Regions from separate parts of the Nostoc sp. DedSLP04 genome, predicted to be linked through region 1. Evidence: riboswitches for the same ligand, from Rfam matches in the RefSeq annotation. Region 1 holds a riboswitch; each other region holds the start of a gene.
The links. Region 1 has a riboswitch for cobalamin ahead of RMX89_RS23425 (N-acetylmuramoyl-L-alanine amidase). Riboswitches for the same ligand answer to the same signal wherever they lie in the genome.
Positions count from the first base shown of each region.

Region 2: another riboswitch for cobalamin. It lies ahead of RMX89_RS21225 (DUF1636 domain-containing protein); the one in region 1 lies ahead of RMX89_RS23425 (N-acetylmuramoyl-L-alanine amidase).
Region 3: another riboswitch for cobalamin. It lies ahead of cobG (precorrin-3B synthase); the one in region 1 lies ahead of RMX89_RS23425 (N-acetylmuramoyl-L-alanine amidase).
Region 4: another riboswitch for cobalamin. It lies ahead of RMX89_RS33005 (hypothetical protein); the one in region 1 lies ahead of RMX89_RS23425 (N-acetylmuramoyl-L-alanine amidase).

Region 1 is NZ_JAVRCL010000046.1:3,989-11,267, forward strand. Features, by position in the region: gene RMX89_RS23425 (N-acetylmuramoyl-L-alanine amidase) at 62-1,897, opposite strand; cobalamin riboswitch at 2,376-2,529, opposite strand; gene RMX89_RS23430 (hypothetical protein) at 2,675-2,914, opposite strand; gene RMX89_RS23435 (high light inducible protein) at 2,970-3,182, opposite strand; gene cbiM (cobalt transporter CbiM) at 3,535-4,287, shown strand; gene RMX89_RS23445 (PDGLE domain-containing protein) at 4,318-4,686, shown strand; gene cbiQ (cobalt ECF transporter T component CbiQ) at 4,762-5,541, shown strand; gene RMX89_RS23455 (energy-coupling factor ABC transporter ATP-binding protein) at 5,562-6,347, shown strand; gene RMX89_RS23460 (metal-sensitive transcriptional regulator) at 6,473-6,781, shown strand; gene RMX89_RS23465 (formylmethanofuran dehydrogenase subunit E family protein) at 6,907-7,279, shown strand, end outside.
Region 2 is NZ_JAVRCL010000038.1:585-7,863, reverse strand. Features, by position in the region: gene RMX89_RS21235 (DNA cytosine methyltransferase) at 100-1,539, shown strand; gene RMX89_RS21230 (SinI family restriction endonuclease) at 1,543-2,232, opposite strand; cobalamin riboswitch at 2,425-2,587, shown strand; gene RMX89_RS21225 (DUF1636 domain-containing protein) at 2,609-3,028, shown strand; gene RMX89_RS21220 (cobalt-precorrin-6A reductase) at 3,028-3,765, shown strand; gene RMX89_RS21215 (PEP-CTERM sorting domain-containing protein) at 3,855-4,460, shown strand; gene RMX89_RS21210 (inositol monophosphatase family protein) at 4,875-5,744, shown strand; gene RMX89_RS21205 (GNAT family N-acetyltransferase) at 5,827-6,375, shown strand; gene RMX89_RS21200 (2-dehydropantoate 2-reductase) at 6,466-7,279, shown strand, end outside.
Region 3 is NZ_JAVRCL010000074.1:26,067-33,345, reverse strand. Features, by position in the region: gene cobG (precorrin-3B synthase) at 1-1,492, opposite strand, end outside; cobalamin riboswitch at 1,466-1,597, opposite strand; gene RMX89_RS29880 (LLM class flavin-dependent oxidoreductase) at 1,775-3,142, opposite strand; gene ssuD (FMNH2-dependent alkanesulfonate monooxygenase) at 3,332-4,468, opposite strand; gene RMX89_RS29870 (sulfonate ABC transporter substrate-binding protein) at 4,486-5,532, opposite strand; gene RMX89_RS29865 (dienelactone hydrolase family protein) at 5,643-6,398, opposite strand; gene RMX89_RS29860 (GNAT family acetyltransferase) at 6,549-6,962, shown strand; gene RMX89_RS29855 (VOC family protein) at 7,066-7,279, shown strand, end outside.
Region 4 is NZ_JAVRCL010000102.1:6,148-13,426, forward strand. Features, by position in the region: gene RMX89_RS32985 (class I SAM-dependent DNA methyltransferase) at 1-774, opposite strand, end outside; gene RMX89_RS32990 (hypothetical protein) at 793-1,257, opposite strand; gene cobW (cobalamin biosynthesis protein CobW) at 1,241-2,299, opposite strand; gene RMX89_RS33000 (methyltransferase domain-containing protein) at 2,415-3,416, opposite strand; gene RMX89_RS33005 (hypothetical protein) at 3,439-3,693, opposite strand; cobalamin riboswitch at 4,066-4,214, opposite strand; partial or broken gene RMX89_RS33010 (DUF4351 domain-containing protein) at 4,578-5,544, shown strand; gene RMX89_RS33015 (ribonucleoside-diphosphate reductase subunit alpha) at 5,627-7,279, shown strand, end outside.

The DNA.
Region 1 (7,279 bases):
AACAGACGAAAGCGACGGCTGGTCACTTTATTATTGGTAAGTGCCTTAACAAGAAACTTACTTACCTTTGCTGTAAATATTGGAGAATACCGCGAACGATCGCCTCAGCCATCCGATTATCATACTCTGGGTTCGCTAGTCTGGGGTTATCTTCAGAACCTGTTACAAAACCAGTTTCTATTAAAATTGCGGGCATAGAACTTTTTCTCAGCACATAAAATCTAGCTCGTTTTACTCCTCGGTCTTTTAATGTCGGAATGGCTTGAAGAATGCTTTTGTGAACCACTTGCGCTAAACGATAACCCCGGTCGTAATGATAGGTTTCTAAACCATTTGCACTAGGGTTGTTATCAATTGAATTTGCATGAATGCTCACGAATAAGTCTGCATGAACATGTTCTGCCATGACAACTCTAGGAGCAAGATCGATAAAATAGTCAGCATCCCTTGTCATGATGACTTTAATACCATTTTGCTCTAAAAGTGAGGCGACCTTTTTACCAATCCTCAAGATGATATCCTTTTCTTGCAGTCCATGAAGACCAATAGCACCTGCATCTTTTCCCCCATGTCCAGGGTCGATAATTATGATTATTCGTCCTTTGGGAGGACGAGGTATAGGTTGTGAGGTTTCGGATGCAGTCGTTGGTGGAGACTCAAGGTCTGGGAATGGTGTTGGTAAAGGAGGAAAAACAATTGGGGGTTTTGTTATAGAAGCAGAGGGTGGTAAAACTAAGCGATCGCGCTGAAATTCTAATGCTAATATTTGAGAACTAATTTGGTTGAGTTGCTTAATTTGTACCCTAGACGCAGGTTGAACGTAAATTACTACCGCTTCTCTTTCTTGCTGTTGTAGACGTACTCTCAACACGGGACTATTTGCATTCAGAGTCGGCCCGGTAATATTGCCTGCGAGTTTAGCATTAGGGATAGCGATTCGGTAAAGGGCTGTTTGTCTATCCCAGTTACTCGTGACATTTGATAAACTGCGATCGCTTTTAATTAGCAGTTGTGTACCATTGCTTGCCAATTCTACAGACTCAATTGTGGAAGGGGAAGTAGGTAATTGGGTAACTGAGTCAGGTTGATTATTGCTTTGTTGTGACTTGATTACTCCATTATCAGGTAACAGTACTATACCGTCGCTACCACTAACCGTTGCCCGCCAATCAGGACTATTTTTGTCTATGCGTAAGGTCATGCGGACGGTGGGTATTGCAGTTTGTAGTTGAGTAAATTGAATGCTGTTGACACCGTATCGGTTGATCGACTGCTGTTGTTGCAGACTAGGCGATAAAGTTGCACCTTTAATATTAATATCTATAACGCTACGATTCTCGCTGCGATTTACCTCAATTTGTGAATGATTACTGCCATGAGTGCGGATAAAAAATCCATCTCCTGTGACTAGTAAATTTTCAATAATATTTGTCTGCGATGTCGTTTGTGCAACTTTTCTATCAGTCACCACACTGTAAATTCCACTTGCAGATGATGTTGTCTCTACCCGTTCTGGCGATAGTAACTGTACTACCCATTGATTGCCAGTTCTTGATGTAAATTTTACAAGTTGTGGATCGAGAGTGTAACCTGAATTCAGTTCTACAACTATGCGAGTCTTTTGTTCGTCAAATTGTCCAAAGCGGATAGCACGAATTGCACCACCTACAGATTGAGTAAAACTAGGTTTTCCTAAAGTAGTTCCAGGTAAATCAATTACCAAACGAGTGGGATTAAAAATTAACTGTGCCTGGGGTTGTACAGCATCATCAGTCGTAAATTCCAGCTGCTTGGAGACACCATCAAATCGCCAAGATTCTAGTTTTGCAGCAAGTGCGGGAGATGTGAGTATGGCAATACTTAATATTGTACTGGGTAGCAACCAGTGTATTTTCACAGAGTACTCTCCTGTTTCGATTTTATAACATAAGACAATTTGTATTTACTTCTACTCACACCAGTAGTAACCCAGCAGAAATACTTTGCTGCTAAGTGTCCGTTTAGCTGGGTATTTAAATGCAACTAAATTGCTTTAAATATTACTCACACTCTCTAATTTTGTTTGCTCAAAACATTACAAAATTTTTGGAAATTTTGCGTACAACTATTCAAAAATCTAGCAAAAACACTCGAATCTTTAATCGAGTTAATTACAGTTGAATCAACTTAAATAAATTTTATTTAAACATTAGCCATGCTGAGTTTTCGCAAGGTATAGTTGATAGCTGTATATTTTTGCTTTTGATATCGCGATTGTTGTTTGGTAAAATCCACTACCTATGGACTTTTACTAACGCAGATACAAAAAACGATGGATGATATTAGTCTTAACTCTGAGTAGAGAAAATTTTGCAACATCTGTACCTCGCAGATTTTTTAGGTGTGTTAACATCGGCGGGTCTTCTGACTTTGAGAGGATGTTTGAACACAATCTCATTACAGCTGCGGGACAGCGCCGGATTCACACCGGACTTTCCCCGTTTCCTCTAGTGGCTGTTCCCCACTAGAACCGACTAATCGACCCATTATATAGCATGGTGAGGAAAATAATACAAGAGCAAATTTTAGTTAACAGTCACGATTATTTGAAGATTTCATGACATTAAAGAAGTCTTGGTTGTCATAACCAAGACTTCTAGTGAATTTATTCAATTGAATACGCTTACACAATTGCTTATCCCAAATTACTGAAGAAAGTTCCCCAAAGGATTCCCGTTACTCCCACAGCAATTAAAAGGTTAGTGAAAAACTTACCTAATTCAATTTCTTTTCCCAGCACTTTGTCGTCTTGACCTGCGGTGAAAAACAATGACCAAGCTTGGTTGAGATTGATTTTCTCAAAGTTGGTGAAATCAGGTCGAAAAACAACGGGGCCAATTAAATCCTTTTTAGGGAAGTCAAAATCAGTTCTCATAACTCTCCTCACTGAATGTTCTATTTGAATGTAATTTTTGAATAGTCAAAATTATCTACAAGCTAGTCAGCCATCCAATCAGGCCGTGTCCGGTGATTACTTCAAAAGCGATGAGTGAGACAAAACCAATCATTGCCAAACGACCATTGAGTTTTTCAGCATACTCGGTAAAGCCAACTCTTGGAGTTTGGTCTACATAAACCTTTGGTTCAACTGCAAAGTTGTCAAGTTGACCGAGTTCGTTGATGGTGAAACCTTTGCTAGTCATGTCTTTTTTTCCTTCGCTGGTTTATGTAACTAAATATAACGTTATGTAAATAATATTTGCAAGTACTTGACAAAACAATTAAGTGTGGCGAACCGTACTAAATTAAGTCGTAGATACCGTATCTGTGAAAAGAAAGCAATTATTGTTCGTTTGTAAGCATCATTTTTTCATGTTGCTGCCGTTACTCCGATGGCGCTGCTTCGCCCGCCGTAGGCGATGGTCTACGACCGACCGTAGGTCATCGCACTGCACTTGATATGCCCCCCTACCGGATTGAAGTTGATCCAAAATACATGGTCTACTGAAAAATTAGACCCTTAAATAATCTGGCTGCAAAAGACACTTATTAAATATGGACACAGTAGCGTTCACGGGTATTTCGTCCTTCGGCTGGCTGTACTGGATAATACAGCCGCATTTAGCTATGCATATTCCGGATGGCTTTTTGAATCTACCCGTTATCCTTATCACCTGGATAATTGCCATCGGTCTAATTGCACTAGCTATTAGGCAGGCACAGGCAGAATACCAAGAACGAGCTGTACCTTTAATGGGAGTTTGTGCAGCATTTATCTTTGCAGCACAGATGATTAATTTTCCAATTCCAGGGGGCACTTCTGGTCACCTTTTGGGTGGAACACTAGCCGGAGCTTTATTAGGGCCGTGGGCTGGTTCGCTAGTGATGGTTGCAGTGTTCATTGTCCAGGGCGTTCTGTTTCAGGATGGTGGACTGACAGTGTTAGGAGCCAACATCTTTAACATGGGATTAATCGGTACATTTGGTGGTTACTATCTCTATCGCACAGTGAGATTTGCTATCGGGCGCGATCGCTTATCTGGAGTAGTGATTGCAGCGGCGATCGCAGCCTGGACAAGTGTAGTGGTAGCTTCAATTGTATGTGCCTTGGAACTTGCTATCTCTGGAACAGTTCCTCTGGCGGTAGCTTTTACCGCGATGGCTTCTTGGCACGTTCTCATTGGCATTGGCGAGGCGCTGATTACTGTAATAGCACTTAGTTTCATCTGGCGGACTCGACCTGAGCTACTTTACGATCCCCCCCGTCAAACGAAATCACCTGTCTCTCGTCCCCTATCTCGGTATTAAAGGTATTTATTGAATCAGGAGTGAACGCTTATGAGTAGCAACCTCTCGCGATCGCGTAACCGTGCCTTTGTCATTGCTGGCTTAGGTATTGCCCTGCTAATTGCAATTTTCCTTTCACCACTGGCTAGCAAAAATCCAGACGGACTCGATAGAGTTTCACAAGACCTCAAATTTGACAGCAAGGCACATGAAGATACGCCAGCTCGGAAGTTACCCTTTTACGGCATATTTGATGAGTATGCCCTCAGAGGTGTACCAGAAGCGATCGCCACTCCCTTAGCTGGTTTAATCGGAACCTTAGCAACTTTCGGTTTAGCTTGGGGGATTGGCAAACTAGTTGTGCGCGGTTCAACTTCACCTTCCACAGAGCATGATGGCTATTCAGACTCAGATGAGTAAAAGGGAGTGGGGACTGGGTGCTGGAGATTGGAACGCTTGATAACTGATAACTGATTTAAGTGGGAACTTAACATCATGCTGCTGCACGTTGGAGCATTTGTAGTAGATATCGATAGTAAACAGGCTACTCCCTGGCACAAACTTGCTCCCCGTACCCGGATACTATGCACATTGTTGTTTGTATTTGCTACTGTCCTTACCCCAGATGGGCATTGGTGGACTTGGGCTATTTATGGATTAGCTTTAGTCAGCCTACTCTTGCTAAGTCGAGTCACCTTACCAATACTGCTCAAACGCTTGGCAGTAGAGTTCACATTTATTGGTGTTGTTCTGTTGGGTACTTTATTTCGAGGTGGTGGCGAGGTGTTATGGTCTTGGGGGCCACTACAGATTACAACAGTGGGGCTGACTATTTTGGGTAGTGTGACGCTTAAAGCATTGCTATCACTTTTGATACTGAACTTATTGACTTTAACAACTTCAGTAACGGCGCTGCTTCATGCCCTACTTGAATTGAGAACTCCACCACTACTAGTAGCAATTCTGGCATCTATGTATCGCTATATCAGCATATTAATTGGCGAGTTTAACGCTATGCGTCGAGCAGCCGAGTCCCGAAACCTGATGAACAGCAATCGCTCGATACGTTTAATTGTCGGTAACATGATTGGAGCGTTGTTTATCCGCACTTATGACCGGGGAAATCTGGTTTATCAGGCGATGCTATCACGAGGTTATCAAGGAGTACCACCGATGATGGAAAAAGTTTCGTCAGGGGGACAGCGAGATTTTGTAGCTTTGAGTTTGACTGTAATTTTGGTACTACTAGGTCAGGCTATTTACTGGCGGAAATAATATTTGTTCGTATTGTCTCAATGCACCATAATCCAATATCAATTCAAAATCTTAGCTATATCTATCCTGACGGAACTCAGGCTTTGAGAGATATTAATTTGTCTATCAAAGCAACTGAGCGAGTAGCATTAATCGGAGCTAATGGTTCGGGAAAATCCACCTTGCTGTTACATCTCAATGGAATTATCATGCCTGGGTCGGGACAGATAACGATTGGTCAATGGCCATTAACTGTTGAGAATTTGCGAAACATTCGGAATTTTGTCGGCTTGGTGTTCCAGAATCCTGATAATCAGTTATTCATGACAACAGTTTGGGAAGATGTTGCTTTTGGCCCGATGAATATGGGTGTGCAAGGTGAAGAATTACAACAGCGAGTTCTGCAAGCAATGGCAGCAGTTGATATCGATCCCCAATGGTATGGGCAACGCTATACAGGTAATTTATCTGGAGGTGAAAAGAAACGGATTGCGATCGCCGGAGTTTTAGCCATGAACCCGCAGATATTAGTATTTGATGAACCCTCGGCTCAATTAGATCCTCGTTCTCGCCGTCAATTAATCGAACTGCTGCACAGTTTACCTCTGACACAACTGATTGCAACGCATGATTTAGATTTAGCTTTGGATTTGTGCGATCGCACTGTTGTTCTCAGTCAAGGTCAAGTTGTGTACGATGGCGCAACTGAACAAGTAATGAGCAATCCAGAGTTCTTGGTTAGGCACGCTTTAGAGTCACCATTATGCTATAGCCGCCCTTACTGTCAGCTGGAACATGCACCTGTCAGTCCATCTCCACGAGCGTGAATTTGTTTGAATCAGTCATATGAAATTGCTACCCAACAAGATTTTTTAGCAGTAATTTAGATTTCAGCTAGTAGTAAATTGTTACTTAATCAATTCCAAACCCATCAAAAACCAAAAATAGCTATATGGATTCTCATCAAGAAAACTCATCTAATATAAAGCATAATTACAGTGAAGCATCTCTAAATGATTTGGTGAAGCGATTGTCCCGTATTGAAGGACATATTCGGGGTGTCAAGAATATGGTTGAAGCCAGTCGTCCTTGTCCGGATGTATTGGTTCAAATAGCTGCTGTTCGAGGAGCAGTTCAGCAAGTTGGTCGAATTATTTTACATGAATATCTCAAGGAATCCGTTGCTCGAACTACCCAAGAGGGAGATATTAAAACTGAGATTGAAGCATTAAAGACAGTGTTAGATCGCTTTTTTCCCTAGATTTAGGTTTGCTACGCAGTGAAGTTATTGCTAATTGGATGCTATTAGCAAATGGTTAGGGTTTTAGAGATTGTTCATTCAAGTTGATTACAGTTGTATAGTAGCTATTTTGGCAAAGTATAGTGATGCCTAACAAACTTGAGCGACTTATATCCTTACTAATTTGTTTGTGTTTTTTAGTTCAGTCTGTACCGGCTCTTGCCCAAACTCCAGAAGAATGGGTCACTCTCGGAAAGCGCATACATGGAGGTTTTGGTAGTTATATTGCTTTAGGAATCCGTATAGGATTAGATGCAATGAAGCGTCTTGATGCTAAATCACGCGAATTGGATGTTACTTACTTTGATGGTGCTAATGCGCCATGTCCTTGCGTTGCGGATGGCATTATGATTGCTACAGTTGCTACGCCGGGGCAAAACTCACTACGGGTCATACCCTCTAAAAGCGACGCAAGTAACTTTGCGGTTGTTGTGATTAAGAATAAGAAAACAGGAGAAT
Region 2 (7,279 bases), on a different contig from region 1:
GCAAACGGTCGGTGCAAATACTTATCTCTATACTTAATAGCGGTTGACATAACCGCTTAATAATGATGACAATGGTATAAAAAAAGTTTCGAGTGCGAAATGAAAAACTCTCCCTATTTGTCCACAAAGGAAGCAGCTTCAAAAATAGGTATTTCTGAGCAAAGGGTTCGTACTCTATTGCGTAGTGGGGATATCAAGGGACAGCAGGTAGGGAAAGTGTGGGTTATGGAGCCAGAGGCAGTTGAAGATTACATTAACCGGATCAAGGGAAATTATCCTGTAGATAGGACGAGCAAGGAAAACCATCACCAAGCAGTTAAAGCCATTTCTTTTTTCTCAGGCGCTATGGGACTGGATCTTGGTTTTGAGAAAGCAGGTATCGAAATTTCCCTTGCGTGTGAGGTGGATAAGCACTGCCGACAGACCATAGTTGCAAACAAGCCAGATATTGCACTTTTGGGGAATATAGCGTCTTACACTGCTCAGGATATCCTGGATCGTGCCAAACTAGCCAAAGAAGATGTAGATATTATGTTAGGCGGGCCACCCTGCCAAGCTTTTTCCACAGCAGGGGCAAGGCGTGGTTTCAAAGATGAGAGGGGCAATATATTCTTAAAATACATTGAACTTATCTTAGAAATAAGCCCAAAATACGCCGTCATCGAGAATGTAAGAGGTTTTCTTTCAGCACCATTACTGCACCGCCCTCACTCAGAAAGAGGAAGCGGCTGTGTTCCCTTATCCAGAGAAGAAATGCCAGGTGGTGCTTTGAAATATATTGTGAATGAACTTCGTAAAGGTGGTTACAGTATCAGTTTTAACTTATACAACACGGCAAATTATGGTGTCCCCCAAATTAGGGAAAGAGTGGTCATGATCTGCCATCGTGGAAAGAAAAAAGTTCCTTATTTATACCCCACACATTCAGAAAGTGGTGATTTTGGTCTTGATCGGTGGATAACCCTACGTGAATCTATTGCAGATTTAAGCCAAAGTGAGGCAGAGTATATCGATTTCCCAGAAGGGAGGCTAAAGTATTACAGAATGTTAAAAGAGGGTCAATACTGGAAACATCTACCTGAAGAATTGCAGAAAGAAGCATTAGGTAAATCCTATTACTCAGGTGGAGGGAAAACTGGTTTCTTTAGACGCTTGTCATGGGATAGACCAAGCTGTACTTTAGTGACATCTCCAGCCATGCCAGCAACGGATATCTGTCACCCAGAACATCTGCGCCCGTTAAGTATTCAGGAATATAAACGTATTCAGCAATTTCCAGATAGTTGGGTCGTATGTGGTTCCCTCATCGAGCAATATCGGCAGATAGGGAATGCTGTACCTGTCGGTTTTGGAGAAGCAATAGGCAAAGCGATCCTTGCACACATGAGTGGTAAGATAAAACATCCCCCTTTGAACTTCCCATTTTCACGTTATAAAGGTAACGATGATGTTTTATGGGAAGCTAAAATTAGTGAGTCGTTAGAAGAGATAAAACCGATCCAAAGTTCGCTTTTTACAGCAACAGCATATACTGTATAAGAGTTAGGACTTTATCTCTCTTAAAGCAGCAAGGTATTTTTCAACATACGATCTGAAGCCTTCTTCTGAAAGCTCTTCTTTTCCTTCCAATGAGGGGAATTTAGCCCAGTTGTCCCCCTTTTTTTTAGAAAAAGTTCGGAACCATTTTTTAATTGGGGTTCCCTTACGGATAGCGGCAGAAGAAGAGTTTTCAGTATTATCTCTATTTTTTACTTGTAGCGATTGCCAGACATTTTTGTTATCAAAATATATAAAATCAACTGCTTTAACTATAGAACCAGAACACCATATCCATCCATGCGGTTCAATAACTGTCGCAACGTACCTTTCTAGCAAATCCCCTACAATGTTCTCTGCCCCCATTGATAGACGGTGCAATTCTTCAGCTTTTCCCAATTCCTCATACGGAACTTCAAAATACTTATTCAGGATGATACTTACCATTTCATCCGGTATTGTACTAGGTGGCAAGGGTGTTCTTGGGTCACGACCTGTTTTGAAATTTGTAGCACTGGCAATAATATATTCTTCTGTCCCGACGATAGGCTGATTTTTACCTTTTCGCGGTGAAGCCGCAGCAGGGTTATCCGAAAGAAATCGTATGACCATTGTAAATTTATCGCTAAGTGATGGATCAACACTATCCATTGCCTTCTTTGCAATTTCTGCTGAATTAAATATAAATTCCGACATAGGTTCCTGAAATTATTAAAGGCTATCGGTCAATTTCAATACAGTTGAGGTAGAGCAAACTGGATTATAGTGCGCCTGCGATCGCAGTTATTGGACAAGTAGTAAAGATGCACAGTATTTTATCTGGTTGCCGTCCAGTTTGATGGTTGACAAAAAGCCTATTGTTTCGTATTCTCCGATAACTTTAGTGTACGATCGATAAGGTTGTTCGGTTCTGGTGGGAGTCAGCTACCAGAGGTAACGGGGAAAGTTCGGTGCAAATCCGGCACTGTCCCGCAACTGTGAACCAATTTGAGATTAAAGAAAATCTCAAGTTGAGTGAGTCAGGATGCCCGCCGAAATCGATTTATTAGTTTCACATATCTGCGAGGTACAGATGACTACTACTGTAAATATTTCCCCAACTAATCCCTTGGATGTTGTTGAACATACTTTATTTGTTTGCAAAACCTGTGCCAGTGTTTGGCAAAATGGAAAACGCTTAGGTGAAAGTGGTGGTGAAAAACTTCTACACCAACTTCAGCAGTTGGCACAAGATTGGGAGTTACGAGATCGATTCCCAATTCAAGAAGTTGAATGCATGAGTGCTTGTAATCGTTCTTGTGTAGTCGCCTTTAGTGCCAAAGGCAAATTAACATATTTATTTGGTGATTTAGCTGTTGATGGCAGTGCCTCTGCGGTACTGGAATGTGCTAGTCAATACTATGCTAAAGCAGATGGTTTGCTGCCTTGGTCAGAGCGTCCAGAAGCTCTGAAAAAGGGGATTTTAGCAAAGATTCCACCGTTATCTAAATGATGCGCGTTTTGATTCTGGGTGGGACGGGCGATGCAGCAGAACTAGCTGCCAAAGTTGCGACTATCCAAGGGTTAGAAGTAATCACCTCTTTAGCTGGCCGTACCCGCGAACCGTCAGTACCACTGGGCGATTTACGGGTTGGAGGCTTCGGGGGTGCGGCTGGATTGGCTAGCTATCTGCGAGTCATGCAAATCGACTTATTAATTGATGCAACCCATCCTTTCGCTAGTCAGATTTCCTTCAATGCGGCAGATGCGGCAACGGAAGTTGCAGTACCCCGTTTGATGTTAATCCGTCCGCCTTGGGAAAAAGAAAGTGGCGATCGCTGGATTGAAGTTGACAGCGTTGCAGCCGCAGCAACCGCGCTGCAAAATCAGGCACAGCGGGTATTTTTGACAGTTGGTAGACAGGAACTCGCCGCTTTTGCTCATTTGGAGAAAATTTGGTTTTTGATGCGGATGATTGACCCTCCTGGCGAAGATGCTTTAGTACCGCCGGGGATGGTATTGTGCGATCGCGGCCCTTTTACCCTCAATAATGAAAGAAAAATTCTGATTGAAAATAACATTGATACCATCGTCAGCAAAAATAGCGGTGGCGATGCCACAAAGCCCAAGATTATTGCCGCGCGAGAACTGGGCGTGAAGGTTGTGATGGTGAATCGTCCAGCGATACCGCCAGGGGAGCAGGTTAATAATGTTGATGCCGCTTTGGCGTGGTTATTAGATCGCTGCTGAGGAAATAGCCAAGATTGATAATACTATCTTTCCTTCCGTATAATACACGGGAACCTCCTACAAGATCCGCGATCGCAGTAACGACTTCCATGAAAAATCTAGCTTTATCTGCCATAGCCCTCGCCACCACATCTGGATTAGTTTTCGGGACAATGCCAGCTGCTTCTGCTTTAAGTTGGAGTTGGAATTATTCTGGTACTGGCATAGAGGCGAATGGTACTTTCACTACTAATGACACCCCAAACGATTTGGGTTTTTACTCAATTACTGGAATTACTGGTACGCGAAATGGTGAAACAATTACTGGTTTGCAACCCGCTGGAACTCCAATCCCAGGAAACGAACCTTTTAATGTTGATAATTTAATTAGTCTTAATACTCAGCAGTTAACAGGTGATGGTTTTGGATATTCCACTTCGGGAGGAAACTATTCTAGTCCATTTTTTGCGAGTTTTTTGCCGACACCAGGTTATTTAGAGGTATTTTCTGCGCCGCCAATCATACCAGGTTTTGAAAATTTAGGATTAGAAGATAGTGAGTTACCTATTAGTTTTTCTGCAACCATAGTCACTGTTTCTGAACCCACTTCTATCCTTAGCCTGCTCATTCTAGGTACTCTTGTTGGCGCACCTTCATTACTCAAAGGCCACAATCTATCCAAAATTACTCAGAAGAAGCTCGAAAAAGTTTCCTAAAACCATTAATAACAATTCAAAATTGTACCTTTACAGGGATCTTGCTACGCGTTTAGATGGCGGGCAAGACTTCGGCGTGAGCGCTCAGTCGAACGCTGCCCACCCCACAATATTGGATAATTTTTTCTTGGAGTTCCCTTAACAATACAAGCCGATGTATTAACAATGCAAGGTATGGTCAAATTTAATTCGCGATGAATTAATGAAATACTGTACTAAGTGTTGACGTTCGGTCTTAAACCCTTTATTTTGCAATAAAACTTGCGATCGCTCTATAGGCTCTTGGAGACATACAGATTAAAGTAATATAGCAACGGTGGTATCATTGCATCCAAATGATACCGTAATTTTGTCTAGATATAGAATTCTATCGCCCTGTTGACGATAGATTATTTCTAAAAGGAGTTTGCTGCAATGTCCACAACACCAACTACTAGATTAATTTTAGAGACTTTACTCCCCCATCTCAAAGTAGCAGCAGCCTATGCCCATTTTCTACAACCAAAAATTGCTGCACTTCCCGCTAAAGAAGAAGCAAATAACTTTTTTAGTGCTGCACTTACTGATGCAGATGTGGCTATTCAAAATCTAGTAGAAGTAGTATTACTAGGAACTTTTCCAGATATTCGCTTTTATGGTGAAGAATATGAAAGTTCTAATAATACCAAATATTTTCGCGCTATCGAACTCGGTTCAGAAGGTGATTACTTAGTAACACTTGACCCGATTGATGGTACGAAGTTTTATATGGATGGACATTCTAATTACCAAATTATTCTCAGTATTCTAAATGCGGATGACTTTGAAGCAGTAATTGCCATTTCTCCTGCCCAAAACGTTTATTTTTATGCCCTTCGAGGTGAAGGTGCTTTTAAAGGCACGCTAGACATGAATTTAGAAGCCTGTGCCCCATTAGATATAACATCTGCCAAACCTGCTATTTTATTGGGATGGGGAATGAATGCGATCGCACCCTTACTAAAAAATCGATATCAAGTAATCGATATAGCGACTGATTACTCTAGTGATATTCAAATTCCAAATCTCAATGGTATTCTCAGTGGTGACTTGAGTGGAGCAATCATCAAGTCGGGCAAATTTCTTGATAGTGCTGCACTTGCTTTTATTGCAAAAGAGGCTGGCTGGATTGTAACTACTGTGGACGGTTCGACTTTACCGCCATTGCATACTTGTCAAAACTATAGTATGCCTGGATTGATCGTAGCTGCCTCAAAATCTGTTCATCAAGACCTATTAGAAGCAATGCAAAGCGTAGCTGCTTGAGGGTTAATCAATATCGGGTACTGTTGCATCACAGCTTGATGTTGAAGATGCGTTAGTCCAAGGTATTCGGTCTAGATCGCCAATGAAAATGTACTCTCAACGACTCTGTTTAGAACCACTAGAACCATATCATGCCGAACTGCTTTTTGATGGATTACAGAGTGCAAGTATATACAAGTTTATTGAAGATGTGCCGCCACAAAGCGTTCAATCGCTTCGCGATCGCTACATGGTTTTGGCACGTCGTCAATCACCAGATGGAACGGAGATTTGGTTAAACTGGGCTGTCTGGTCTCTTGTAGAGAAATCCTACGTTGGATATGTTCAAGCAACAATTACTATAGATAATAGTGCAATGCTTGGATATGTGTTTTTCCCTAATTTCTGGGGAAAAGGTTATGCGCTCGAAGCCGTGAAGTGTATGATTAATTATTTAGTTGAGACATACCAAAATCTTGATTTTCGCGTTGACGTTGATGTAGAAAATCGCCGTTCTATTGCCTTACTACATAATTTGGGATTTGTCAGATCGACATTTTTTCAAAATATTGAGTCTAACCAAGATGAATTCAACCACGAAGTACAGTACCGCAAGGCGGAAGTCAAAAGTCAAAAGTCAAAAGTTTTATAGAATAAGCTCTAAAGAGCTTTTCAATGGTATGTTTATTTACGCCGTGTTGTACTAGATACTGTCTTCCACGACTCATATTCTTTTGAGAAAATGAAAATCTGTATTGTTGGCGCGGGTGCAATTGGTGGATATTTAGGGGCAAAACTGGCACTAGCAGGTGAAGCAGTGACGCTGATTGCTCGTGGTTCTCATTTGGAGGCAATTCAAAAAAATGGGCTGAAATTACTTATGGCAGATGGTTCCAGCCAAATTGTTACTCCGATGGCAACGAGTGATATTCAGTCAGCAGGGACACAGGATGTAGTAATTTTAACTGTGAAGGCTCACAGTGTATCTGCGATCGCACCTTTTCTCCCTGCACTCTACGATGCTCACACGATGGTGGTGACAGCCCAAAATGGCGTTCCTTGGTGGTACTTTCGTCAGCATGGCGGTGAATATGAAGGTACGCGAATTCAATCTGTCGATCCAGATGGGATTATTGAAACTAGTATCGGTGCTGAACGCGCTATTGGTTGTGTGGTTTACCCGGCAACTGAGATAATTGAACCAGGTGTAATTAAACATATTGAAGGCGATCGCTTTACTCTTGGTGAAATCGATGGGAGTAAAACAGAACGCATTCAATTATTGGCACAAACTTTAAAACAGGCAGGATTCAAAGCCCCAATCCGCAATCAAATTCGCACGGAAATTTGGATCAAATTGTGGGGAAATGTAGCGTTTAATCCCATCAGTGCTTTAACTGGTGCGACTCTGGAGGATATTTGCCGCTATCCCCTCACCCGCGAACTAGCGCGGCTTATGATGAGTGAAACTCAAGCGATCGCCGAAAACTTGGGTATAAAGTTTGGTATCACTTTAGAACAGCGAATTAATGGCGCAGAAAACGTTGGTGCCCATA
Region 3 (7,279 bases), on a different contig from region 1:
TATTTTCAGCTTCAATGCTGACACCGAGGAGAGTGATATCACTTTTGCTGTGCTGGGCACAAGATTTTTCGCAGCCAGTGAAGTGGATATTAACTGGATAATCGAGAGTAACGCGAGTTTTAAGATACTCTGCCAATGCCAACGCATGACTTTTAGTGTCTGTGGCAGAAGCGGCGCAACCTTTTTTTCCTGAACAGGCAACTAATCCGCCCTTGATATTGGTTGCAGAGCAATCTAATCCTAATAAAGCAATTTCACTTTGGACATCAGCAACCCATCGTTGAGGAATATCTGTCAGGAGCAAATTTTGCCAAGGGGTTAGCCTGAGAGTTCCACTACCGTATTTTGCTGCTAAATCTGCTAAACCGCGTATCTGTCTACTTTCCAATCGCCCAAGGGGCAAGACAACACCAATGTAAAATAAGCCTTGCTGACGTTGGGGATGAATGCCAATATGCTGATATTTTTCTTCTTTGCCTTCCTCTACAGTGTACACACACATCGAATTACCCCCCTTAATCCCCCCGTGTATTGGGGGGAAACTAGAAATACAGTTACCTCCCCTTTCCAAGGGGAGGGTTAGGGAGGGGTAAAACTTAGGCTTAAACTCAGATGAGTGAACTGTTTCAGACTTGTGTGTACACCGTAGCTTGCCTTGCTGGGGGAATAAATCTTTTCTTATTTCACTGTACAAAAAAGAAAAAGGTAAACGCTGCTCAACTTCTTGGAGATAATTTTCACAACCCAAAGTATTCAATAACTCTCTCAAACGTAGCCGCCGCTTACTCGTAGTATGACTATAAGCTAGATAGACATCCGCTAAAGCTGCTAAGACGGGCAAACAGTCTTCTGGTGATAACAAAATTCCCGTATCGCTGGGCGGTTGACCCTTCTCACCAACACTGAGATAGAGACGAAAGTAAACATTATCGTTAAGTAAGACAGCTACAAAGGCGATATCATTCAAGCGATCGCACACCTGAATTATCCCACCACCATCCAAGCAAACGCTAAATTTTGCCGACAGTCCCGAAAGCGCCGGATGTGCAGCAATATAATCATCCCAACCTTGGACAAAAGGGCGAGTGTCGATTAATTCTTGGGGATCGATACCAGCAGTTGGACTGGTCATAATATTGCGGATTTGGTCTACAACAGTATTGTCAGAACCCAATCCCATATTTTGTAGATATTTCAGAACCTCAGCATTTATCCCGGTGCGGATTTCACGAACTTGTAGGTTAGCTCGATTAGTCACATCTAGATAGCCGCCACCGTGCTGTTCTGCTATATCTGCGATCGCACGGCACTGCTGACTACTAATAATTCCACCTGGTATTCTAACGCGAGATAATATACCATCTGCGGCAGGAGTAGCATAAAACAAGCCAGGACAAGTGGCAAATCTAGAAACCAAACTTAGAACTCCTTCCCCGTGCAACGCAGGGAGTAGACGGTGAGTGTGTCTTGAGGACATCCTGAGAGTTGGCATTCTGACTTGGGTCATCCCATCACAGCTGCGGCACAGTCCCGGAATTTCACCGGAGTTTCCCAACTCTCAGCTTTAGTAATTTAGACTTTGTTGAGGTTATAGATATCAACCAGACATCATCCAGATAATTATCTTACATTACTATGGTGATAAATTTTAACTGAGCTGATCCACTACCGATCGAAAGATATAGTTCTTGAAGCTAATCTATAAATTGAATTTAGTTATGGCTCAGGCAGGAATGCTTGAGCCTTTTTGCTGCAAAACTTGCTTTAGAAAAAGTTAGGCGATCGCCGCTTCACGAGTAGCAACTTTGCTAAACTGATTTACCGGACGAGGTAAACCAAGATTTTCGCGCAGGGTTCCTGCTTCATACTCTGTACGGAACAGACCGCGACGTTGCAATTCAGGAATTACCAAGTCTACAAACTCATCCAATCCTCCGGGCAACCAGGGCGGCATAATATTAAAGCCATCTGCCCCACCATTGACAAACCAATCTTCTAGCTGATCGGCAATTTGTTCTGGTGTGCCTAAAATCTGACGATGCCCACGCGCTCCAGCTATCGACAAATACAGCTGTCGAATCGTTAAATTCTCTCTGTTAGCTAGGTCAATCAGAAGTTGCTGACGGCTTTTACCCCCGTTAGTCTCTGGTAGCTCCGGCAACGGCCCGTCCAATGGATAGCCAGATAGGTCAAATCCACCGATCATTGAGCCAAGCAAATTTAAGCCGACCACCGGATCGATCAACTCCTGAATTCGATCGAATTTGTCCTTAGCTTCTTGCTCAGTTTTGCCGATAACTGGGAATACACCTGGCATAATCTTAAGATGGTCAGGTGAGCGCCCGTATTGAGCCAGTCTCCCCTTCACATCTGTATAAAATGCCTGAGCTTCTGCCAAGGTCTGTTGGGCAGTGAAAATTACCTCCGCCGTTTGTGCAGCTAGCTCCTTACCATCCTCGGAAGATCCAGCTTGAATGATCACCGGATAACCTTGGATGGGACGCGCCACATTCAGCGGGCCGCGTACTGAAAAATGCTCGCCTTTGTGGTTGGGAACGTGCAGTTTATTTGGATCGAAGTAAATACCCGATTCCTTATCATGTAAGAAGGCGTCGTCCTCCCAACTATCCCAGAGTTTCGTGACTACATCCACAAACTCTTTGGCACGCTGATAACGTAGGGTATGCTCCATGTGCTTTTCCCGATTGAAATTCAACGCTTCAGCTTCGGTAGCAGAAGTTACGAGATTCCAACCGGCACGGCCACCACTGAGATAATCTAATGATGCAAATTTGCGGGCGAGGTGATAAGGCTCGTTGTAGGTGGTCGATACTGTGGCCGTCAAACCGATGTTTTCCGTTACTACAGATAAAGCCGACAACAGGGTAAGAGGTTCAAAGTGGACGAGTTTGCCATTCCGGCTCAAAAGGTCGGCGCTTTGATTGCGATCGCGCACAGCCACACCATCTGCAAAGAAGATCATGTCAAATTTGCCGCGTTCTGCCGTCTGTGCCAGCTTTTTATAATGCTGAAAGTTCAAACCAGCATTAGCTTGGGCTTCGGGGTGTCGCCATGACGCTACGTGATGACCAGTGCTGGGCAAGAATGCACCTAATCTAAGTTGAGGTTTTTTCGTACTCATGCTTTTTTTTGTAAAATCGTTGTGTTTTTAAATGCAGAGGCACGCAAAGTTAAGCCAGTGCGTTGCGCGGGTTCCCCGCGTTGTAGCAACTGGCGTAGCGCAGAGGAACGCAGAGTTTTGCCGAATTTATGCAATGTTGTACTAGGGTGTTATGAGTTAAATCACGTTAGTTTTTGGATTTTGAATTGCTTACACTGGCTGGGGTTTGAGTAAATCTGTTTTGGTAACAAATTCACTGAATGTACTTGCAACCTGCTGCGGTAATGCGATCGCTGGAGTTTGTAACGGCAACCTGGGAAATAATAATTCTGCAACTCGATAAGCTTCTTCGAGATGGGGATACCCTGAGAAAACAAAGGTATCAATTCCTAAATCGGCATATTCTAGCATTCGCGCTGCAACTGTGTCTGGATCTCCTACCAAGGCAGTCCCAGCACCTCCACGCACTAAGCCAACACCTGCCCATAAGTTGGGGCTAATTTCTAGGTTTTTGCGATTACCTTTATGCAGTTGGGCCATACGGCGTTGTCCTTCTGATTCCGACTCAGCAAACCGCCGATGTGCGGCTGCTATGGTTTCATCATCGACATACTGAATCAGTTCATTAGCCGCATCCCAAGCTTTTTGCGTAGTTTCCCTGACTATGACGTGCATCCGAATCCCAAAGCGGACTGTTCTACCTTGTTCTGCTGCTAATCGCCGTACTTTTGTAATCTTTTCGGCAACTCGATCTGGTGGTTCACCCCAAGTTAAATATACATCAATATGTTTTGCTGCAACTTGGAGCGCCGCATCTGAAGAACCGCCAAAATATAAGGTGGGATAAGGCTTTTGTACGGGAGGAAATTGGAGTTTTGCGCCTTGAACTTGCAAATGGCGACCACTATAGGTTAGTTCTTCACCTTGCATCAGCGATCGCCAAATTGTCAAAAACTCATCTGTAAGTTCATAACGCTGATCGTGATCTAAGAAAATCCCATCTTTTGCAAGTTCTTTTGTGTCGCCGCCAGTAACAACATTCAGAATAATTCGACCATTAGAAATCTGGTCAAAAGTCGCAGCCATTCTAACTGCTAAAGAAGGCGACATAATTGCCGGACGAAATGCTACAAGAAACCGCAAGCGTTCCGTAACTGAAATTAATGAAGTAGCGACAATCCAAGTATCTTGTTTTTGTCCGGTACCAATCAACATCCCGCCATAGCCCAATTTATCAACAGCTTGGGCGATTTGCTGCATATAGGGATAAGTGGCTGGTCGCCTGCCGATTGTAGTACCTAAATAACGCTCGTCTCCCTGGGTCGGCAAATACCAAAAAACTTCCATTTTCTTATCTCCTGGCGCTATTTCTGACTAATGGTTTCCGGTGTGATGGCTGCATATTGTTCGCTAGTCAGCATCGCTTCTTTAATATTAATTGGCTTAGGTATCACTTTTTCTTTGGCAAACAAATCTGCAATCTTCTGTTGTTTGTCCATAATTTCAGGCGTAATTGGTCTTATACCGTAAGTTCGCCTTCCAACCATTGTTGTTAAAATATCTTCATCAATTTTGAGGTGAGGAATAGTCAGTTTTACAACTTCTGCTCGGTTTTTTTCAGCCCATTGACCTGTGTTATCTATCTCCTCAAGAACTAATCGCACTAATTTCGGGTTTTCTGTGGCAAATTTTCGCGCTGCCATGTAATATCCGCCCTGAGTAGAAATGCCACTAGCATCTCTCAAAACACGAGCATTGGCCTTTTTTTGGGCCACGGCTAAATAAGGGTCCCAAGTTACCCAGGCATCAATTTTTCCTTGAATAAAAGCATCACGGGCTTCTGAAGGAGGGAGGCTAAGAGCTTGAATATCAGTATATTTTAAACCAGCCTCTTCCAAAGCTTTTATTAATAAGTAATGGGAAGCAGAACCCTTTTGAAAAACTACTTTTTTACCTTTGAGATCGGCTAAAGTCCGAATCGGTGAATTCTTTTGAACGATAATTCCGCTTCCTTTCCCGGTACTGGGTTTATTACTAGCAATATAAACTAAAGATGTGCCAGCCGCTTGGGCAAATATCGGGGGAGTCTCGCCTACAGAGCCAATATCAACCCTGCCCACATTCATCGCTTCCATCAGTTGTGGCCCGGCGGCAAATTGCGCCCATTCCACGGAAATACCTAAAGGCTTGAGACGTTTCTCGATCAATCCTTTAAGTCTGAAAATATCCCCAAAACTTTGATACCCCATTCGGACAACTTTGGTTTTCAAGCCAATGGTTTGATTTGCTGAATTTGGGGTTTGGACTGAGCAACTGATTAAGGTTGTTGAGATTGCTAATAATCCAGGTAAAAGGAATAGTGAAAAACCTTGGAAAATCTTAACTTGTGGTTGTTTGAAGGCGGAAATCATGGACGTGATACTTTGTTTTTTAATTTGCTTTTGACTTATTTTGCCTATGTTCAGTTGTAGAGGCACACAGATGTGCGCCTCTAGTGTTGTATTGCTCCTAACCTAAAAATTTAGACTTTTTGAAGCTGAAGGTTCTTTTGGAATAGTTCTTGAACATTTTTCCAAGCATCAGCAGCAGCTTCGGCATTGTAGCTGGCCCGATGATTGCAAAAGAAGCCATGCCCTGCACCGGGATAACGGAAGATAGCATGAGTAATCTGATTTTTCTTCAATTCAGCCTCAATCTGTTCTGTATGTTCTAAGGGAATTCCCTGATCGTCAAGACCAAAGAAGGCGTAAATGGGGCCTTTAATCTCTGGAGTGCGGGTGATGGTTGGTTCTCCACCGCCGGGAGTTGAGTTGGGAATACCGCCACCATAGAAGGAAGCTGTAACTTTAATATCTGGTAAGGTGGCAGCTAGATAAACGACGTGACCACCAAAACAGAAACCAATAGAGCCGATCGCATCTCCTTGTACATTTGGTAGAGTTCTTAAGTAAGCGATCGCAGCCTTAATATCACTCAATATTTCCTCTGCTGTTGTCTGCTCCTTATAACCCCTCCCTTGCTGGACATCTTCAGGAGTATATCCACCCTCAAAACCGGGAGCGGTGCGTTGAAATAAAGTCGGTGCGATCGCTACATACCCCTCTTTGGCAAATTTCTCAGCAACTTCCCGAATGTGAATATTAACCCCAAAAATTTCCTGAATCACAATAACGGCTGGGAAGGTTCCCTTTTGTGCTGGTTCAGCTAAGTAAGCATCAATTTGCAAATCTCCGTTAGGGACTTTAACTTGAGCAGTGCGAATTTCTGTGTTTGTCATCTTAGGGATTAGCCTGTAATTGCTTTCAGGACGCGATGTTTTATGGTAATTTTTGTATAATACTACTTAAAATATATCGATTTATCGTAGTTTAAGAGTAGTATTTCACAAAGAATGTGCAAAGGCAAGTGCTTTGATTTAGAGATGTAGATGAATATAAGACCATACCAAGAATCTGATGCTGAATTAGTCAGTGCTTTGTGGCATGAGGTGTTTCCTAATAATCCGTCGCACAGCAGCCCAAAATTGGTAATCAGTCAGAAGCTTGCTGTACAACCTGAGTTGTTTTTCGTTACTGAGATTAACTCTGTGATTGTAGGGACTATCATGGCAGGATATGACGGGCATCGCGGTTGGCTATACACAGTTGCGGTCAGTCCTCAGTATCAACGACAGGGTATTGGTAGCAAGCTAGTGCAGCACGCAGAGAGAGTATTGATAGCGATGGGATGCCTCAAAATCAATCTCCAAGTTCGTGTCTCCAACGCAGAAGTAGTTGAGTTTTATAGAAAACTTGGCTATCTCATTGAAGAACGCATCAGTATGGGAAAGCTTGTTATATAGATGTTTGGTGAGTTTGAACAAAAAAACTTTAAAAATACGCCAGTATTACAGCAAAAGGTGATTGTAGCGCTACCAACTTTAACCCAAATTAGGAGAAAAATTTATGAAGCTTAATGCAGTTCATCATATTCAAGTAACCTATCCTCTTGAAGTGGAGGAAGCAATGCTATCTTTCTACAGCAAAGTTTTGGGACTGACTGAAATTGTCAGACCTGATGTCATGAAAAATGATTCAGGAGCGTGGTACAAGTTGGGAGACATTGAACTGCACGTAAGTAGTGAGAAAAACGCCAATAACCAAGCATCTAGACGGCATT
Region 4 (7,279 bases), on a different contig from region 1:
TAACTTTTCTAGCCAGCGCTTAAATGCCCAACGACCGAGTGAGTATAATGGTGGGAGTGCGATCGCCACAACATCAGCAATATATTTAACTGTAGTCAGCCCAAAAGTACGGAAGTTATCAACACACAAGTCAATCGTTGGTGCAACTTGAGTGGAGATGTCCTCAGTCTTAATTAACTTGAATCCAGTCTGTATCAACGCGGTTTGAAGCTCACTGGCGATATGACAATTAGAAAAAATACCTTCTTGGTATTCGGCATCGAAACGCATCATGTCTGCAAGCAGCAGGTAGCCACCATTACTTAATAAACGAGCCGCACCTTGAGCTAAATCGAGAGCAGCAATATATTGGCTGCTTTCACTGAACAGAATTAAGTCGTAGGAGTATGATTTGTGAAAATCTTCAAATCTCGTTAAGTAAAAAGGTACTTGACCGTTGGTATTTTGAATAAATCTCTCTTGCTGGAGTGCGTCGGGTGCTAATCCCTCAACACTGAAACCGCGTGAGCACAAATATGCTGCATTACCACCAATCCCGCAGCCTACGTCAAGCACAGTTTTTATCCCTTGTGGGATAAAACTCAAAAGTTTGGCTGCATAGCTTTCCTGCGCCACACGCAGACGAGTTAGAGTTAATTCTTCACCATGAGTAGGTAGTGGTTCCCAATACCCGTAATGGAGATAGTCGGAATTTGTGAGTCCCATGTAATAATCTATCGCTGCATTTTGGTAGCGAGTTGCTTTGGGAATATTGCTTGATTTTGGCTTGAGCATTGAGGACTAAAGTAAGTATTAGGGCATTAAGCTTGGTTTAAATTCTGACCATCGCTTGCAAACTTGTTCGTAGCAATCGGGTGGAGTAATTTTTAGTTGGTGTAAAAAATTAACCTCAATCTGAGGTTCAGCCTTTAGCACCAGAAGAATATCTTGATAGGGATTGTATGTTGCGATCGCGGGGGAAATTGATGAAATCATCGATGAGCAGATTGATTGTGATATAAATCCGCAATCTTGAAACGAACGTAAGTAAAACCCAATCAAATCGGAGGGTAGAAATTGCAGGGTGAAGGGAACTATATCAAGACTTGTATTTGTAGGGTGAGTAACTTTAGTATCCACATCACAAATAACAACTCCCCGCCCAAATGACTGAAATCCTTTCCATCCTGTGTAACCGATTACCAGGAGATTATTATGGATAAAGTTGTTTTGCCAGTAGCCAAAATTTCCTTGCCAAACACTATTGGATGGTCGCATTGACTTCCTCCCCCAACACCAATGATTCAATGCGAACCTGCTCAAGCTCTCGTCCAATCAACACTAATCGCGTTTGACGGGGTTCGTGGGGTTGCCAAGTCCGATCGTAAAAATAGTCAAATCGATTACCGACACCCTGTAATACTAGACGCATGGCTTTGTTCGGAACTGCTACAAATCCCTTAATTCGATAAATTTCTTGCTGTTGCACCAATGTTTGCAAGCGTTTGACTAAGACAGACGGCTCAAATGCTTGGTCTAAAAGTAGTTGTACTGCATTAATCCCTTCATCATGTTCGTGTTCAGCTTCGTTGTCGTGGTGACTGGGACGACTATCTAAGTTGTCTTCTACCGCAGCGTTGAAACCAAGCAACACATCGCCACTGATTTTACCATCCTGACAAGGAATGACTTTTACACCAGGGGATAAGTTCTGCTTTAGCCATTCTTGCACCCTAACTTGCGTTTTTTCATCAACGCGATCGCTCTTAGTCAGCAATACTAGATCAGCACAAGCCAGCTGATCTTCAAACAGTTCCTCAATAGGTGTTTCGTGTTCTAGGCTAGAGTCGGCTTGTCGTTGTGCTAAGAGGGCTGCTAAATCGCCTACATATTGATTAGTTGCTAAAGCTTCACAGTCCACCACAGTAATTACGCTGTCCACTGTAGCGCCTGTGCGAATCTCCGGCCAGCGAAATGCTTGCACTAATGGTTTTGGTAGTGCTAGTCCAGAGGTTTCAATTAACATACAGTCAAGGCGATCGCGTCGTTGAAGTAATTCTTGCATCGCGGGGAGGAATTCCTCTTGCACCGTACAGCACAGACAACCGTTGGTGAGTTCAACAATATTACTGTTGGAATCTTCTTCATCGTCACAAACTCGGCAATCACGCAAAAGTTCGCCATCAATTCCGATTTCCCCAAATTCATTTACCAAAACAGCAATGCGTCGTCCCTCATTGTTTTGCAGTAAATGGCGAATTAACGTCGTTTTTCCTGCGCCGAGAAATCCTGTAATTACTGTGACGGGAATTTTTTGCATATAAAGTGTGTCGTTTGTTGATTAATCTTGCGATCGCAAGAAAAAAGTTTTAACCGCAGATATCATGCAATGTTGCCAGCGTTAAAATCCAAATATTCATCACTAATTGCGATCACTACCTAATCAAGCTTGAGGGATTTTGGTTGGCAAAGTTTCTGTCCATCAATTCTGTGCGTGAGTTTGCCCGCACAGCGCGGAACATTCCAAATCGACACAACCCTGCACCAAACGCCAAACGCATTAGTAAAAGCGTCGGTACTTCGCGCACAGACTTGACAAAACCAGACAGTCCAAAACGCACCAATCCCTCTGGTCGAGCCACTCCTTGCCAAATCGAATCGAACCAAGAAGGAAGGGTTTCTTGAGTCCAGTCTGCCGTAATTACCTCCCCATCAACTAATTCTGTCCCCGCCAAAAGCTCAGAAAAGCCTTCAATACTGGAAAAAGCTGGATGAGACCACTGCTCGATCAGTTGCCGCATTACTGATTTCTCCCAAAAATTTAGCGGCTTTTGGCGGTCATCCCTCTGATTCCAGTCAGCTACAACCAACACTCCACCAGGCTTTAGCACCCGCATTAATTCTCTGGCAAAAACGGTTTTATCTGGCATGTGGGGGCCTGCTTCAATCGACCAGACTACATCAAAACTGGCATCTGTAAACGACAATGCCATTGCATCATCGACCGCAAACTGGACGTTTAGCCCAAGGGGTGTTAACTCCTGGGCACGCTTTACCTGCTGTGGGCTAATCGTAATCCCTGTGACAGCAAACCCATAATCCCGCGCTAAAATCCGGCTGCTACCCCCAATCCCACAGCCAACATCTAAGACAGTAGTACCAGGAGGTAATTTTTTTATTCCACCCCATTTCACCATTTCATGGACAAAATCAGATTTAGCAGCTAAAAAATCCTTACTTCGCGGTGGCGAACCGTAGTGACCGAGGTGAATGTGTTCCCCCCAATAAAACTCTACAATGCCGTCAAGTGTCCATTGATCGTAGGAATTGGCGACTGTGGTTGAGGATTGATACTTGCGGGCAGTCAGGAGATAAGCCGCAATTCCAATCACTAAAAGCACAAAAAAACCAATTATAAAATATAATAAAGTTGACATTTTTTTGAACGCTCCTGTACACCTATTTGAGTCGATCTAACGGTTTGCTCATTGCTGCTCGTCCCGAATTAGACGCGCGATATCTTAACCGCCCAAGGTCGGCAATCGCAATATAAATCATCCGATACATCGACATTGCAATGTTTTGAACATCTTGAATAATTTTCCCTTGCAGTAGACTGGGCTTGTATTTGCCTTGAGGGAGAGCCGTTTGTTTGACAAAGGGATGAATAGCAGTAGGAATCTTCCCAGTTCGGTGAAGATAGAATTTCGGCATGATAATTAACCGAGTAAGAATTTAGTAACTTAGCAATTTCTATGCGTGATTGGGAAAGTATTTGTTCAGTATTGTCACAGGGGTATGTACGTCATACACGCCATTTCTTACCTGTTTTGAACAACTTCTATCTGTTAGTTAATACAGAGTTTTTTTGTTGCTGTGACTATATTTCAAGCGATACTCTCATCGGGAGTGGCTGATAGCGATCGCTGCATATAAAGACACAACTTGTATCGGAAATTAATCGCTTACCCTCTCATAGAAAGTCGTAATCTGTAGCGTCTTGATATGTGGGGCTATAAGAACGTAAAGCTGAGTAGTTGTAGAAATCTTCATAAAAATACTTATCTGTGCCTCGCAGATGTACAAAATTTATAAGTCACCTTCGGCGGGCATTCTGACTCACAAGGCTTGCATAGCCTTGATTACAGCTGCGGGACAGCGCCGGATTTACACCGGACTTTCCCCCTTTCCTCTAGTGGCTGTTCCCCACTAGAACCGAGATTCATCTGAATACTAACACAACTGTGATTTGCTTGCATAAAAATCAATGGTCGATCTATACTGGCATTCGTCATTAATCGGGGCAAGTCTCATTCTTTACCAAAACTTGCTCTGGATTTTTAGTGGGCAATTCTTATAGAAATTTTTCAACCTAACAAACTTTTTCGGGTTGCCAGCGTTTGCTGACATAGCGCTGGCATTGTCCCACAGACCATTTTCAGGACTTACGTAAAAATTGTTAAAAAGCTTAATTTATCGTTCGCGAAACTCATACCGAACCGCTTTCTCGTTGGCGAAGCCTAAAAAGAGAAAAGTTAGCAAATTGGGCGTAAGTCCGAAATTTTTTATTTGTCAGTCCACCATCTACCAATCAACTGATGACTGAGGAACTTGAAAGAGCAAATAATGATAGTCCGTGGAAAGAAATTTTAGAAGCTTACTTCCCCCAAGGAATGCAATTTTTCTTCCCCCAAACAGCAGCATTAATTAATTGGGAACGTCCCCACGAATTTCTCGATAAGGAATTTCAGCAAATAGCTCGTGAAGGAGAACTTGGTAGGCGATATGCAGATAAATTAGTCAAAGTATGGCAAATTCAAGGATAAAGAAATTTGGCTATTAATCCATGTAGAAATTCAGGCAAAATCAGAAGACATTTTTGCAGAAAGAATGTTTTCCTACAACCTACGAATTTTTGATAGATTTGCCAAACCTGCCATTAGTTTGGCGATTTTGTGCGATACTGACCTGACATGGCGACCAAATCAATATAGTTATAATTACCCCGATACCAGGCTTAACTTTGAATTTGGCATCGTCAAGCTATTAGATTATCAAAATAATTGGGCAGAATTAGAAGCCAGTGACAATCCATTTACAACCGTAGTCATGGCGCATTTGAAAACACAGCAAACAAGTAAAAAGCCAGGAGAACGTAAAACTTGGAAATTTAGCTTAATTCGCCGATTGTATGAATTAGGATTACAGGAAAGGGACATTCGTAACCTATACCGATTTATTGATTGGGTTATGATTTTACCAAAAGCCTTGGAAGCAGAATTTTGGCAAGAGTTTAAGCAATTTGAACAGGAGCGGACTATGAGCTACATTACCACAGGCGAACGCATTGGCTACGAGCGTGGGAAGGAAGAAGGAAAGCAGGAACAAGGACAAACTCTTGTAATACAGCAACTACAAAAACAGGTAGGGGAGTTACCTCAAGAGGTTCGGGAGCGCATTCAAACTCTTTCTTTAGAGCAATTAGAATCACTTGGTGAAGCTTTATTGGATTTTACAGCTATTGAAGATTTACTTAACTGGTTGTCAGCAAATCAAACAACATAGAAAATGTTTTTTTACCAAACCTAGTTAACAATTATTTTTCATTTTTGCAATTATTTTTCTACAATTCATCAACACATCTTGTATGCAAGCTTCATCCACACTTTTTGAGGACTCCACAACGGATATCTATGTTGTTTGTCGCGATGGTTCGACAACAGCGTTAGAAATTAATAAAATTCGCACAGTGGTTAATTGGGCTTGTTGCGGACTTTCAGCAAATTCTATTGCTCTAGAAGCACATCTGACAACCCGATTGCGTTCTGGAATTACCACAAGAGAAATTCAAGATAATTTAATTCGCTGTGCTTTGGATTTGTGTAGTCCTGAAGAACCTGATTGGCGCTATGTAGCAGGGCGATTACACATTTGGAGTTTGTGGAAAGAAATAACAGTTAGCCGTGGTTATCAGTACGGTTATTATGCTCGGACTGTACATTCCAAAGTTTTGTCAGGAGAATACGATCGCCGCATCTTAATCTACACGGACGCAGAATTAGAAATTGCCAACACTTGGATCAATCCTGACTGGGATGCCGACTATGATTATGCCGGAGCAGTATTACTGACGAAGCGATATCTTTTGGCGAATGAGCTACCACAGGAAGCATTTTTAACTTGTGCGTTATTGATTGCCTCCGTGGAAACACAAGAGTTTCGATTAACCTGGGCAAAGCAATTTTATGAAGCGATCGCCCGTCGTCAAATATCCTTAGCAACCCCCATTTTAGCGAACTTGCGGATTCCTAATGGTTCGCTAGCCAGTTGTTTCATTACGGCGATGGACGACAATTTAGAAAGCATTTTTGATGGTATTCATGATGCGGCTCGGATTTCCAAAAATGGTGGCGGTGTGGGCGTAAATCTGTCTCGCATTCGGGCTACTGGCAGTTGGGTGATGGGGAAGAAGAATGCCTCTGGTGGCGTGGTTCCCTGGATTAAGTTGTTGAATGATACAGCAATCGCAGTTAATCAAGGTGGACGCAGAGCAGGTGCTGTCACTGTCAGTCTGGATATTTGGCATTTGGACTTGCCCGAATTTTTGGAAATGCAAACAGAGAATGGGGACGGGCGACGCAAAGCTTATGACGTGTTCCCGCAACTGGTTGTCACTGACGAATTTATGCGGCGAGTAGCAGCAGATGAAGAATGGACGTTAGTTGATCCTTATGAGGTACGAACTCGTTTAGGCATTGAATTGGCAAAAGTTTGGGGTGAAGAATTTGAAAAGGCTTATCTTCAAATCGAAGCCAGTTTAGAAAGTGAGATTACACTTTACAAACGGGTGAATGCTCGTCTTTTACTCAAACAGGTGATGCGAACCCAGTTAGAAACCGGGATGCCTTACCTATGGTTTAAAGATACCGCGAACCGAGCTAATCCCAATCAGCATGAGGGCTATATTCCAGGTGGAAATCTGTGCCAAGAATCGTGGTCAAATGTGAAACCTGGAGAGGAGAGTCATACGTGTAATCTCGTAAGTATTAATCTCGCAAATTTAGAGGATGAGCAGCGAGCAGAGATTTGTCAGATTTCAGTACGTATACTAGATAACACTATTGAACTCACCTCAGCACCCTTTGCTGCCAGTGCCACTCATAACGCCAAATATCGCACAATTGGGGTAGGCTGTATGGGATTAGCCGACTGGTTAGCAAAACGTCGTCTCACTTATACCCATCTTCAGAAAATCAGCGATTTATTTGAAGACATCGGTTACTATTGCACCGCAGCATCG